2 linked regions of the Methylibium petroleiphilum PM1 genome follow. Each later gene encodes a partner of the first gene's protein in a complex. Links are inferred from orthologs where the notes say so. Each region holds a gene or a part of one and is shown in the gene's direction. Other genes may lie near its edges. The genes, in order: trxB and trxA.

Region 1 (6,273 bases):
CGGCCCATGCCCTGGGCCACCTGGGCCTGCTCGACCGCGTCGCGGATGTCCTTCACGCCACCGAGCACCGCCGAGATGGCGATGAACTGGGCGTCGAAGGCATGCGCCATCAGGCGCGCCAGCGTGGTCTTGCCGGTCCCCGGCGGTCCCCAGAGGATCATGGAATGCGGCCGGCCCGACGCGAACGCGGCCTGCAACGGCTTGCCCTCGCCGAGCAGCTGCCGCTGACCGATCACCTCGTCGAGCGTGGCCGGCCGCAGGCGCTCGGCGAGCGGCGCGTCGTCGGACGCGACTGCATCGATCGAGGAAAGCAAGGAAGCGGGCGACGCCATGCCGCGATTGTCGCAGCGGGGAGATCTGCGCCCCGGCGTACGCGGCTACTGCGCGATGACGTCGGCGCCGGCCGGCGGCGTGAAGCCGAACCGGTCGGCAGGCAGCTTCGCGTCAGCCTCGAACTGGCTGAACTCGAGCCGAGATCGCTGGCCAAAGGCATCGACGATCTCGACCGCGGCCAGCGTCTTGCCGCGGAACCCGACCTTCAGCGACTGGAAGGACCCTTCCTTCACCCGCGGCAGGGCCTGGGCCCACTGCAGGCCCCCGTCGTCGGGCAGCGCCTTGAGTTCGAAATCCTTCTCTAGGGAGGCACCGGCCAGCAGGGCGGCCGGCGTGGCGCCGAGCGCCTGGCCAACGGGCCGCACCGTGACCTGGTTCAGGTCGGGATCGTGCAGCCAGACCTTCTGGCCGTCCGAGACGATCAGCTGCTCGTACGGCTTGGTGTAGGCAAAGCGGAATCGGTTGGGCCGGGAAAACTCGAAGCTGCCGCTCGAAGACTTCTTCTTCGCGCCATCGGGCGAGGTGACCGTCTGCGTGAAGGCCGCGCGCCCTGTCTTCACCTCGGCAACGAATCCCTTGAGCGTGTCGATCGCATCCGCGTGCGCTGCGCCTGCGGCGAGGCACAGCGCCGCCAGCCAGACACGACCCCGCCTCATTCGGCGTTCCGCACCGGCACGAGCAGGTCGCGATTTCCATTGGTGGCCATGCTGGATACGAGTCCGGATTTCTCCATTTGTTCCAGCAGGCGCGCCGCACGGTTGTAGCCGATGCGCAGGTGGCGCTGCACCAGCGAGATCGAGGCCCGCTTGTGCTGCAGCACGATGCCCACGGCCTGGTCGTACATCGGGTCGGCCTCTCCGTCCGACGTGCCGCCGCCCTCGCCGCCCGCACCCGACTCGTCATCGAGCGTGCCGCCCTCGAGGATGCCCTCGATGTAGTTCGGCTGGCCCTGACTGCGCAGGTAGTCGGCCACGCGGTGCACTTCCTCGTCGCTGACGAAGGCGCCGTGCACGCGGATCGGCAGGCCGGTGCCCGAGGGCATGTAGAGCATGTCGCCCATGCCGAGCAGCGCCTCGGCGCCCATCTGGTCGAGGATGGTGCGCGAATCGATCTTGCTGCTCACCTGGAAGGCGATGCGGGTCGGGATGTTCGCCTTGATCAGCCCGGTGATCACGTCGACGCTGGGCCGCTGCGTGGCCAGAATCAGGTGGATGCCGGCGGCGCGCGCCTTCTGTGCCAGGCGGGCGATCAGTTCCTCGATCTTCTTGCCGATCACCATCATCAGGTCGGCCAACTCGTCGATCACAATCACGACGTGCGGCAGGCGCTCCAGCGGCTCGGGCGCCTCCGGCGTGAGGCTGAAGGGGTTGGGTAGCTTCTCTCCCTTGGTCGAGGCCTCGTCGATCTTCTTGTTGTAGCCGGCGAGATTGCGCACGCCGAGCTTGCTCATCAGCTTGTAGCGGCGCTCCATCTCGCCCACGCCCCAGTTCAGCGCGTTGGCAGCCTGCTTCATGTCGGTGACCACCGGGCACAGCAGGTGCGGGATCCCTTCGTAGACGCTCATCTCGAGCATCTTCGGATCGATCATGATCAGCCGCACGTCGCGCGCCTCAGCCTTGTAGAGCAGGCTCAGGATCATCGCGTTGATGCCGACCGACTTGCCCGAGCCGGTGGTACCGGCCACCAGCACGTGCGGCATCTTCGCGAGGTCGGCCACGACCGGCCCACCGACGATGTCCTTGCCCATGCCCATGGTGAGCATCGAACTCGCGTCGTTGTAGGCCTGCGAACCGAGGATCTCGGACAGCCGGATGGTCTGGCGCTTGGCGTTCGGCAGCTCGAGCGCCATGTAGTTCTTGCCGGGGATGGTCTCGACGACGCGGATGCTCACGAGGCTGAGCGAGCGGGCCAGGTCCTTGGCCAGGTTGACGATCTGCGAACCCTTCACGCCGGTGGCCGGCTCGATCTCGTAGCGGGTGATCACCGGGCCCGGCGACGCGGCTACAACGCGCACCTCAACGCCGAAATCCTTGAGCTTCTTCTCGATCAACCGCGAAGTCATCTCGAGCGACTCGGGCGTCATGGTTTCCATGCGGCCGGGCACCGCGTCGAGCAGGTCCACCTGCGGCAGCTTGGTGTCGGCCAGCTCGGTGAACAGCGGCTTTTGCTTCTCCTTGGCGACGCGCTCGCTCCTGGGCAGCTCGATCACAGTGGGCTCGATCAGCAGCGGCGCGTGATCGTCGAGCTGCTCGCGCTCGATCTCGACGACATGCTCGCGCTCGCGCATCGCCTGCTCGCCGAGGCGGATGTCCTCGGCACGCTCGATGCGCTCCTGGCGCTTCTCGCGCAGCCCTTCCAGCACCGAGCCGAGCTGCTCGGCCACGGCCGACCACGAGAAGCGCAGCGCCAGAGGCAGACCGAGCACGAGCGCGGCGATCCAGAACACGCCGGAGCCGGTGAAGCCGATGGCCTTCATGCTGAGGCCGCCGAGCGCATAGCCCAAGACGCCACCGCCGTGTCCGCCCGGCAGGCGCGATTCCCACTGGTACAGGCGGGTCCACTCCAGGGAGCAGCTGGCCGCCAGCACCAGCACCAGCCCGAGCCAGAACAGCCAGGCCGGCCGTGCCGCCACGACATCGCTGCGCGCAGGCGTGTCCTCGGCCCGCAGCAGCCGGGCGAGTGCGCTGAGCCAGGCGCGCCCGGCGATCAGCAGCGCCCACCAGACCGAATAGCCGAACAAGAAGAAGGCGATGTCGGCAAACCAGGCGCCGAGCACGCCGGCCCGGTTGTGCATCTCGTCGGCCATGCCGGAGGTGGACCAAGCCGGGTCGTTGCCGCTGTGCGTTGCCAGCGCCAGCAGGGCCAGCAGCCACAGCACGCCACCGAAGACGACGGCGAACTGCAGTCGCCAGCGTGGCGCGGAAAATTCGGCGACGCCGTCACGCGGCACGGCGTCCTTGCTCAGGGAACCCAGCGGAAAACTCATGCCGCAGATTGTGGCCGAAGCGACTGCGGGCCCTGTGTCGGACTGTTGGGACGCGACGGCATCCGCGCCCGGCTCTGGCGACGCCCGAACATCAACGGTGCGCCAGGCGCTCCATGATGTGCACCGAGCCGTTCTCCTGCGTCTGGATGAAGCCGCGCTCCTCCAGGTCCTTCATCACGCGGCTGACCATCTCGCGCGAGGCACCCACCACCTTGGCCAGATCCTGCCGCGAGACCTTGTTGCGGATCAGTTTGTACTCGGCGCCTTCTTCCGACATGTCGAGCAGCGCGCGCGCGACGCGACCGTACACATCCAGCAACGCCAGCGACTCGATCTGCCGGTCCGCGGCACGCAAGCGGGCGACGAGGCCGCGCATGATCGCGTAGGACAGGCTGGAGTTCTCCGGCAGGCAGCGCGCGAATTCGGGGCGCCCGAGCACCAGCACGTCGCACTGGACCTCGGCGCGCACGGTGGCCGAGTGCGGTTCGTTGTCGATCAGGCTCATCTCGCCCAGGTAGTCGCCGGGCTGCAGCACGGCGAGGATGACTTCGCGGCCGCGCGCATCGGCCGTGACCACGCGCGCCCGGCCGGTCAGCAGGATGTACAACGCGTTCGACTTGGTGCCCTGCTCGACGATCACTTCGCCGCGGCGGTAGCGACGCTTGACCACGCCCTCGGCGATGGACTGCGCCTGCTCGCCGGTGAGCAGCGAGAACAGCGGCACGCGCCGGATCAGGTCGAGGTTGGACAACATGGCCATCGCGGCATCCTTCGGTCTGGTTGGACTATCGAGGCCATTGGCCCCCTTGACGCGGACTGCTCGCAGCTCTACCTACAATTCCGTCCTGCGCTGCAAGCCAGCCCCGGGCTGTGAAATCTTACCGATGCGAACTCTAACCGACGGTCAGCGCTTACCAACACGGATCGTCGCCGATTTGGCCCCCCAACAACGTCTTCACCTGCCTTCGAGCCCTCCGCCATGACCACTCCCCTGCATGCCCGCGTCCTGATCCTCGGCTCCGGTCCGGCCGGCTACACAGCTGCCGTCTACGCGGCCCGCGCCAACCTGGAGCCGGTTCTGATCACCGGCATGGCCCAGGGCGGGCAACTGATGACCACCACCGAGGTGGACAACTGGCCGGCCGACGTGCACGGCGTGCAGGGCCCGGAGCTGATGCAGCGCTTCCTGGAGCACGCCGAGCGCTTCAAGACGCAGGTCGTGTTCGACCACATCAATGCCGTCGATTTCTCCAAGCGACCCTTCACGCTCACCGGGGACTCGGGCCGCTACACCTGCGATGCGCTGATCCTGGCGACGGGCGCCTCGGCCATGTACTTGGGCCTCCCGTCCGAGGAAGCCTTCATGGGCCGCGGCGTCAGCGGCTGCGCCACGTGCGACGGCTTCTTCTACCGCGACCAGGAGGTCTGCGTGATCGGCGGGGGTAACACCGCCGTCGAAGAGGCGCTCTACCTGTCGAACATCGCCAGCAAGGTCACGCTGGTGCACCGGCGCGACAAGTTCAAGGCCGAAGCCATCCTGGTGGACAAGCTGATGGAGAAGGTCGCGGCCGGCAAGATCGAACTCAAGCTCTTCCATGTGCTCGACGAGGTGCTGGGCGACAGCAGCGGCGTGACCGGCGTGCGCCTGAAGAACACCCAGACCGGCGAGACGCAGGACCTGATGCTCAAGGGCTGCTTCATCGCCATCGGCCACCGGCCGAACACCGAGATCTTCCAGGGCCAGTTGGAGATGAAGGACGGCTACATCATCACCCGTACCGGGCTGAACGGCTTTGCCACGATGACCAGCGTGCCCGGCGTGTTCGCGGCCGGCGACGTGCAGGACCACGTCTACCGGCAGGCCATCACCAGCGCCGGCACCGGCTGCATGGCCGCGCTGGACGCCCAGCGCTTCCTCGAACAGGGCTGATCGTCCGCTCGACGGCCTGGGATCGTCGAGACTGGCAGAGTTCTGGCTATAATCGCAGTCTTTGCCGAACAGGGCCCGGTGCCTTGGGCCCGCGCTGCGCGGGCTGCAGGCCCGGAAGGGTACGCATCAGGCGGGTTGCCAGTCACCTCACCTGCTCTGCGCACTGTGTTGCATCACATCGAACGGAGAAGCGTCATGGCGCGCGTCTGTCAAGTCACGGGCAAGGGCCCGATGGTGGGGAACAACGTCTCCCACGCCAACAACAAAACCAAGCGTCGCTTCCTGCCGAACCTGCAGTACCGCCGCTTCTGGCTCGAGACCGAGAACCGCTGGGTGCGCCTGCGCGTGACCAACGCGGCACTGCGGCTCATCGACAAGGTCGGCATCGAACAGGTCGTCTCCGACCTGCGTGCCAAGGGCGAACTCTGAACCCCGGGAGCTGATCATGGCAAAAGGTGGACGCGAAAAGATCAAGCTGGAATCGACAGCCGGCACCGGTCACTTCTACACGACCGACAAGAACAAGAAGCTGCATCCCGAGAAGATGGAGCTGATGAAGTTCGACCCAAAGGCGCGCAAGCACGTCGCCTACAAGGAAGTGAAGCTGAAGTAAGGCTTCGCGCGGTCGCGAAACCCGCCCGGCCTCTTGGCTCGGCGGGTTTTTTGTTGTCCGCCCATTCGCAATCCTCCGTGCCGCCCACGAAAAAGGCGCCCGCAGGCGCCTTGTTTCGTTCAGCCCGATCAGCGCCTCAGGCGTGTGCGGAACGCAGTCGCAGCGCAAACTCCTGCAGCGCGGCGATGCCGCTCTCCTCGGCCTTCTTGCACCACGCCTGAAGATCGGCCACGAGTTGTTCGGCCGACACGTTGGTACGGGTCCACAACTGCCGCAACTCTTCGCGCATCGTGACGAGCTTGTCGAGCACCGGGTGTTCCGCGCGCGCCGTTTCCACTTGCAGGCGCACGGCTTGCGGAATGCGATCGTCATCACGGTGCAGCCAGCGATGCGCCAGATGAAGCTGGTTCC
Region 2 (6,023 bases), 190 kb from region 1 along the record:
GTCCAGCAGCGCGGCGTAGAACGGCAGCTGGGTGTCCTCGAGCGGCTGCCGCAGGCGCTCGCGCAGGGTGGTCTCGCTGGAGGTCTTGTAGTCGAGGATGCGGTGCGCACCGTGGCCCCCCTTGCCCGGCACGGCATCGATGCGGTCCAGCGTGCCGCGCAGGCGCAGGCCGGCGGCCGCCAGCGCTGGCGGCTGTGCTAGCAGTTCGAGTTCGGTATCGATCACGTTCGCGCCCAGCGCCTCTTCGGCATGCCACCAGGCGAGGTAGCGCGGCAGCAGGTCCTCGAACCACACGGCGAACGGCAGGAAATCGGCATCGTCTCGCGCCAGCAGCGCCTGCCGCGCGCGGGCAATGCGCAGCAGCAAGGCGGCATCGTCCTGCGGCGCACCGGGCTGCCGCTGGCGGTGGAAGTCCTGCAGCACCGCATGCAGCCACGTGCCGTAGTCGCGCTTGTCGACGGCGTCGTCGAGTTCCTCGGCTTCGGCCAGGCCCAGCAGGCGCTGCGCGAAGAAGCGATAGGGACAGGCGCGCAGCGCTTCGTAGGCCGTGGCGTTGAGCGAGTCGGGCAACAGCGCCGGCGCGACCGGCAAGGGGTGCGCGAGCGGGCGCGGCACGACGGCGACGGGCGTCCGCGGCTCACCGCCCGACCTGACGGCTTCGCGTGCGTCGAACTGCAGTTGCAGCAACAGCGGGCTGGCCTGCAGCGGCTCGGCCCCGTCGCGCCGGCGGTGCAGCAGCGTGAGCTGCGGCACCCGCAGCAACTGCGCGAAGGCCCGTCGCTCGTGCTCGCGACGCTGCGCGCTCGACGGCAGGCCGAGCGCGGCCGCCAGTGCGTCGCCCAGCAAGGCCTGCGGCTTCGGCAGCGCGCCGAGATGCGCCGCATCCGCACCCGGACACACGACCGCTGCGAACGGACGCAGCATCGCGCGCGCCAGCGGCGTGAGGATCACCGGCGCCGCACCGCCGAGGTCGGGCGACGGCGGCTCGAATGAAACCGCCTCCAGCACGCCGTCGACCCAGTCGCGCAAGCCGTCGGCATCGAAGCGCACGCGCGCCGCCTGCTGCCCCCAGGCGCTGCCGGCCGGTGGCTCGGCGCGGCACCGCAGCGCATCGATGACTTGCCGACCGGCCGCGTCGCCCAGCAGCGACTCCCACAGCCCGGCGCGCAGCAGCGCCTCGCGCAGGCGGGACAGCCATTCGCCCAGCGCCAGGCGGCGGGTTGCGCTCAAGGGCTCGCCGATCGCGAGCCACTGCTGCCAAAGGGCGAGCGCAGCAGGCTCGAGGCGGGCCTCGTCGACCTGCCGCAACGCGGTGATGCCGTCGCGTCGCCACGCGGCATCGAGCGCCGCACGGCCATCCACCGGGGCTGGCGCCGAGGCCAGCCAGTCGAGCAGGTCGTCGGTCGCTGCGCGGGGATGCACCGCGCGCAGCAGGCCCATCACCGTGGCGCCTGCACGGGTGGTCGACAGCTTCCAGCCCGTCTCATCGCTCACCGGAACCTGCTGCCGCTCGAGCAGCGCTCGCACGCGACGCACCAGCACGCGGTCAAGGGCCACCAGGGCCACCGGCTGCTCGCCCTGCGCCAGATGAGCCAGCACCTGCGCCGCCGCCCGCTGCGCCTCGTCCTCGAAATCGTCGCACTCGCTCACCTGCACTGCACCGGGAACACTGCGAAGGCCGGGGGCACGCAGATCGGCATCGAGCCACAGCACCGGTTCCGACGATGCGGCCAACAAGGACTCGACCAGCGGATCGGAGGCGCCGACCCGCAGTGCGACCCAGGCCGCCGGCCTCAGGGCGTAGAGCGCATCGGCGCCCATCGTGGCCGCCGTGTTCGACCACTCGAGCGCGAGCCGCGCCAGCGCGCGCTCCTGCTGGCCCGGCCCGGTGGGGCCGGACAGCAGCGAACGGGCCTTCTCGAGCCAAGCCGCGCGCTGGGCCGGCGGCAGCGCCAGCCTGGCGCGCGCCAGCACCTGCGCCGTCTCGTTCAGGCGCGCGACGGCGAGCGCGAAGCCGCGCGGGTCGCGATGCGGCCAATCCGGAACCTGCTCGCGCAGCAGTTGTGCGGCCTGCAGCGGATCGGCCACCGGATCGAAAGCCAGTTCGCCTGGTGCGGCCGGCAGCGGTGGACCGAGCGAACGCTGCAAGGTCTGCGTCGTCTCGAAACGCGGTATCCAGGGCGCGTGGTCGAGCGCCAGCCAGGCGGCCCGCGCCAACGAAAGATGCTGAGCAAAGGGCAGCAGCACGACGACATCCCGCGATGCAAGGGCCTCGCGGCGCGAAAACGCCGCGATCTCGCGCACTAGGCGCGTCCAGCATGCGGCGACCGCCAGGTCGGCCTCGGGTGGCATGTCCTTGGCGGCAGGGTCCGGTGTCGGATTCAGGGGCGGGATCCTTCTATCGTCCCCATAGCGTGCAGGGCCGGCGCCGCGCGGCGCGCCAGGGGGCCTTGTGTCAAAATCATTGTGCCCTGGAAGCTCGTGCGAACTGCGCACGACAGGCGGCAGTTGAAGGACCCATGATGGCCAGCGAACTGATCAAACACGTCTCCGATGCGTCGTTCGACGACGACGTGCTCAAGTCCGGTACTCCCGTGCTGGTCGATTACTGGGCCGAGTGGTGCGGCCCGTGCAAGATGATTGCCCCGATCCTCGACGAAGTCGCCAAGGATTACGGCAGCAAGCTGCAGATCGCGAAGATGAACGTCGACGAGAACCGCGACGTGCCGGCGAAGTTCGGTATCCGCGGCATTCCGACGCTGATGCTGTTCAAGGGCGGGCAACTGGCCGCCACCAAGGTCGGCGCCCTGAACAAGTCGCAGTTGACCGCATTCCTCGACGGCCACCTATAATCGCTGCAAACGTGCCGGGGCGAGGCCACCCGCCTGCCCCGAGCACCAGCGAGATTGCCGCCACGCTGCATCCAGCGCGTGGAGCCGGCACCCCCTCCCAGAACACCTGTCCTACCGTCGATCGCATGTCGATCGGCACCGACCGCGAGCGGTCCGGGCCCTATCCAGAGCCTGCGATCGCCCGACTCCGGTGGCGCCCGTTTCCGGGTGGTCACGCTTGCCCCCGAGGTGCGCTTCATGCATCTATCCGAACTCAAAGCCCAGCACATATCCGAACTGATCAAGGTCGCCGAAACCTTGGAGATCGAGAACAGCGCCCGCATGCGCAAGCAGGAGCTGATGTTCGCGATCATGAAGAAGCGCGCCAAGCAGGGCGAGCAGGTGTTCGGCGACGGCGTGCTGGAAGTGCTGCCCGATGGCTTCGGCTTCCTGCGCTCCCCCGAGGCGAGCTACCTCGCGAGCACCGACGACATCTACCTCAGCCCCAGCCAGATCCGCCGCTTCAACCTGCACACCGGCGACATGATCGAAGGCGAGGTGCGCGTCCCCAAGGACGGCGAGCGCTACTTCGCCCTGGTGAAGGTGGACATCGTCAACGGCATCACGCCGGAGGAGAACAAGCAGAAGATCATGTTCGAGAACCTGACGCCCTTGTTCCCCAAGGAGCAGTTCAAGCTCGAACGTGACATCAAGGCCGAGGAGAACATCACCAGCCGCATCGTCGATCTGATCGCCCCGCTGGGCAAGGGCCAGCGGGCGCTGCTGGTGTCGGCCCCGAAGAGTGGCAAGACGGTGATGATGCAGAACCTCGCGCACGCCATCACCGCCAACTACCCAGAAGTGCACCTGATCGTGCTGCTGGTCGACGAGCGGCCCGAGGAAGTGACCGAGATGCAGCGCACGATCCGCGGCGAGGTCATCAGTTCCACCTTCGACGAGCCCGCCGCACGCCACGTGCAGGTGGCCGAGATGGTGATCGAGCGCGCCAAGCGGCTGGTGGAGCTGAAGAAGGACGTGGTGATCCTGCTCGACTCGATCACCCGCCTGGCGCGCGCTTACAACAACGTGCTTCCCTCCTCCGGCAAGGTGCTGACGGGTGGCGTCGATGCCAATGCGCTGCAGCGCCCCAAGCGCTTCTTCGGCGCCGCGCGCAACATCGAGGAAGGCGGTTCGCTGACCATCATCGGCACCGCGCTGGTCGACACCGGCAGCCGCATGGACGAGGTGATCTACGAGGAGTTCAAGGGCACCGGCAACTGCGAGATCCACCTGGATCGCCGCATGGCCGAGAAGCGCGTCTACCCGTCGATCCTGCTGAACAAGTCGGGCACCCGCCGCGAGGAGCTGCTGCTCAAGCCAGAGATCCTGCAGAAGACCTGGATCTTGCGCAAGCTGCTCTATTCGATGGACGAGATCGAGGCGATGGAGTTCATCCTCGACAAGATGAAGGCCACGAAGACCAACCTCGACTTCTTCGACATGATGCGCCGCGGCGGCTGAGCCCCTGGCCTAAGTCGTTGATGCATGGCATAATTTCAGGCTTTCGCCATGGCGGAAAGTGCGTTGTATGGCCGCAGTGGCGACTCAGCGTGGCTCCCGCACCCAGACCCTGCGAGGATTCGAGATGAAAGACGGCATTCACCCCAGCTACCGCGACGTGTGCTTCGTGGACCTCTCCAACGGTTTCAAGTTCGTGACGCGTTCGTGCGCCCAGACCCGCGAAACCGTCAAGATGGACGACGGCCGCGAACTGCCGCTGTTCAAGCTCGAGACCACCAGCGAATCGCATCCGTTCTACACCGGCACCCAGAAGAGCGTCGACTCCCTGGGCGGTCGCGTCGAGAAGTTCCGCAACAAGTTCGCGCACCTCGGCGCCAAGAAGTGACGGCGGTTCGCACACGTGCAAAGGCAGCCTCGGCTGCCTTTTTTGTTGCCGACTCGGGCCCCGGGGCCGGGACTTGCCGGGGCACCGCCACGTTCGGTGCGCCTGCTTTACGTTCGCGGTCGCGGCTTTTGCTGCAAGATGCCGCGTCGCCGCCACCGCCCCTCCTGTCTTGAGCACCCCCACTCCCGCCCTCGTCTCGCAGCGTGCCGTCGAGCGCCTGCCACGCAGCGCGCTGCTGCTGTTCTGTGCCGCCTATGTGCTGCCCGGCCTGTTCGGCCGAGATCCCTGGCGCAATGCCGACATCACCGCCTTCGGCTACATGTTCAGCCTGGCGCAGGGTGGGGCCGACCTGTTGTCGCCCTCGATTGCCGGGCTGCCGGCAGACGGCGCCCTGCTGCCGTATTGGCTCGGTGCATTGGGCATCCACTTGTTCGGCGGTCTGCTCGATCCGGCGCTCGCGGCCCGCCTGCCATTCGCGCTGCTGCTGGTCGGCGTGCTGGTCTTCACCTGGTACGGCACCTACCACCTGGCAAGGACCGACAACGCCCAGCCGCTGCCGTTCGCCTTCGGCGGCGAGGCCAGCCCGGTCGACTACGCACGGGCCATCGCCGACGGCGCCCTGCTGGCCCTGATGGCCACGCTCGGCCTGCTGCAGCTGGGGCACGAAACCACGCCGGAGCTGATGCAGTTGTTCGCGGCAGCGCTGTTCTTCTATGCCATGGCGGCGAGTGTCTCGCGCCGCTGGGCGTCGCGCGGGGCCGTGCTGCTGGCGCTGCCGGTACTGGCCGCCAGCGGCGCGCCGGCCATCGGACTGGGCTACGCGCTGGCCGGCGCTGTCGTCTGCCTGCGGTCGAGCTTTCCGCTGGCCCGGCTGTTCTCGCTCTGGATCGTGGGGGCTGCCGCGCTGGCGTCCACCATCGCGCTGGCGATCGGCGCCTGGAGCTGGCGGCTCGGCACGCCCGACGTCAGCCAGGTGGTGCAGTTGCTGGCCTGGTTCGCCTGGCCGGCCTGGGCGATGGCCGGCTGGACGCTGTGGCGCTGGCGGGGCCACCTGATGCATCGGCACATCGCGGTGCCCGCCACCGCGGCAGCCGTCGCGCTGCTCGCCTGCATCGGCATGGGCGGCTCCGACCGGGCGCTGATGCTGGCCCTCCCGCCGCTGGCCGCGCTGGCCGCGTTCGCCTTGCCGACCCTGCAGCGCAGCGTGTCGGCCGCGATCGACTGGTTCTCGGTCGCGTTCTTCAGCATCGCCGCCATCGCGGTGTGGGTCGTCTACGCCGCATTGC

What was found.
Region 2: the proteins of trxB (region 1) and trxA are in contact, whole or in part, in a crystal structure (PDB 1F6M), measured with the Escherichia coli proteins. The link is inferred for Methylibium petroleiphilum PM1 from one-to-one orthologs.

Annotation. Positions count from the first base shown.
Region 1 is NC_008825.1:1,193,674-1,199,946, reverse strand. What follows is about bases 3,326-6,273. They hold trxB (thioredoxin-disulfide reductase), read left to right. Parts: upstream 3,326-4,298; coding sequence 4,299-5,249; downstream 5,250-6,273. Other genes in these bases: MPE_RS05590 (DesA family fatty acid desaturase), read right to left, coding at 5,999-6,273; rpmG (50S ribosomal protein L33), read left to right, coding at 5,695-5,862; rpmB (50S ribosomal protein L28), read left to right, coding at 5,445-5,678; MPE_RS05610 (Crp/Fnr family transcriptional regulator), read right to left, coding at 3,411-4,079. In the rest of the region: MPE_RS05625 (replication-associated recombination protein A), read right to left, coding at 1-332; outer membrane lipoprotein periplasmic chaperone LolA, read right to left, coding at 378-989; MPE_RS05615 (DNA translocase FtsK), read right to left, coding at 986-3,319.
Region 2 is NC_008825.1:1,378,784-1,384,806, reverse strand. The notes cover bases 1,490-4,187. They hold trxA (thioredoxin TrxA), read left to right. Parts: upstream 1,490-2,522; coding sequence 2,523-2,852; downstream 2,853-4,187. Other genes in these bases: rho (transcription termination factor Rho), read left to right, coding at 3,090-4,187; MPE_RS06455 (PD-(D/E)XK nuclease family protein), read right to left, coding at 1,490-2,352. In the rest of the region: more of MPE_RS06455, read right to left, coding at 1-1,489; more of rho, read left to right, coding at 4,188-4,352; MPE_RS06440 (type B 50S ribosomal protein L31), read left to right, coding at 4,477-4,737; MPE_RS06435 (hypothetical protein), read left to right, coding at 4,907-6,023. UniProt on the Escherichia coli protein: Participates in various redox reactions through the reversible oxidation of its active center dithiol to a disulfide and catalyzes dithiol-disulfide exchange reactions.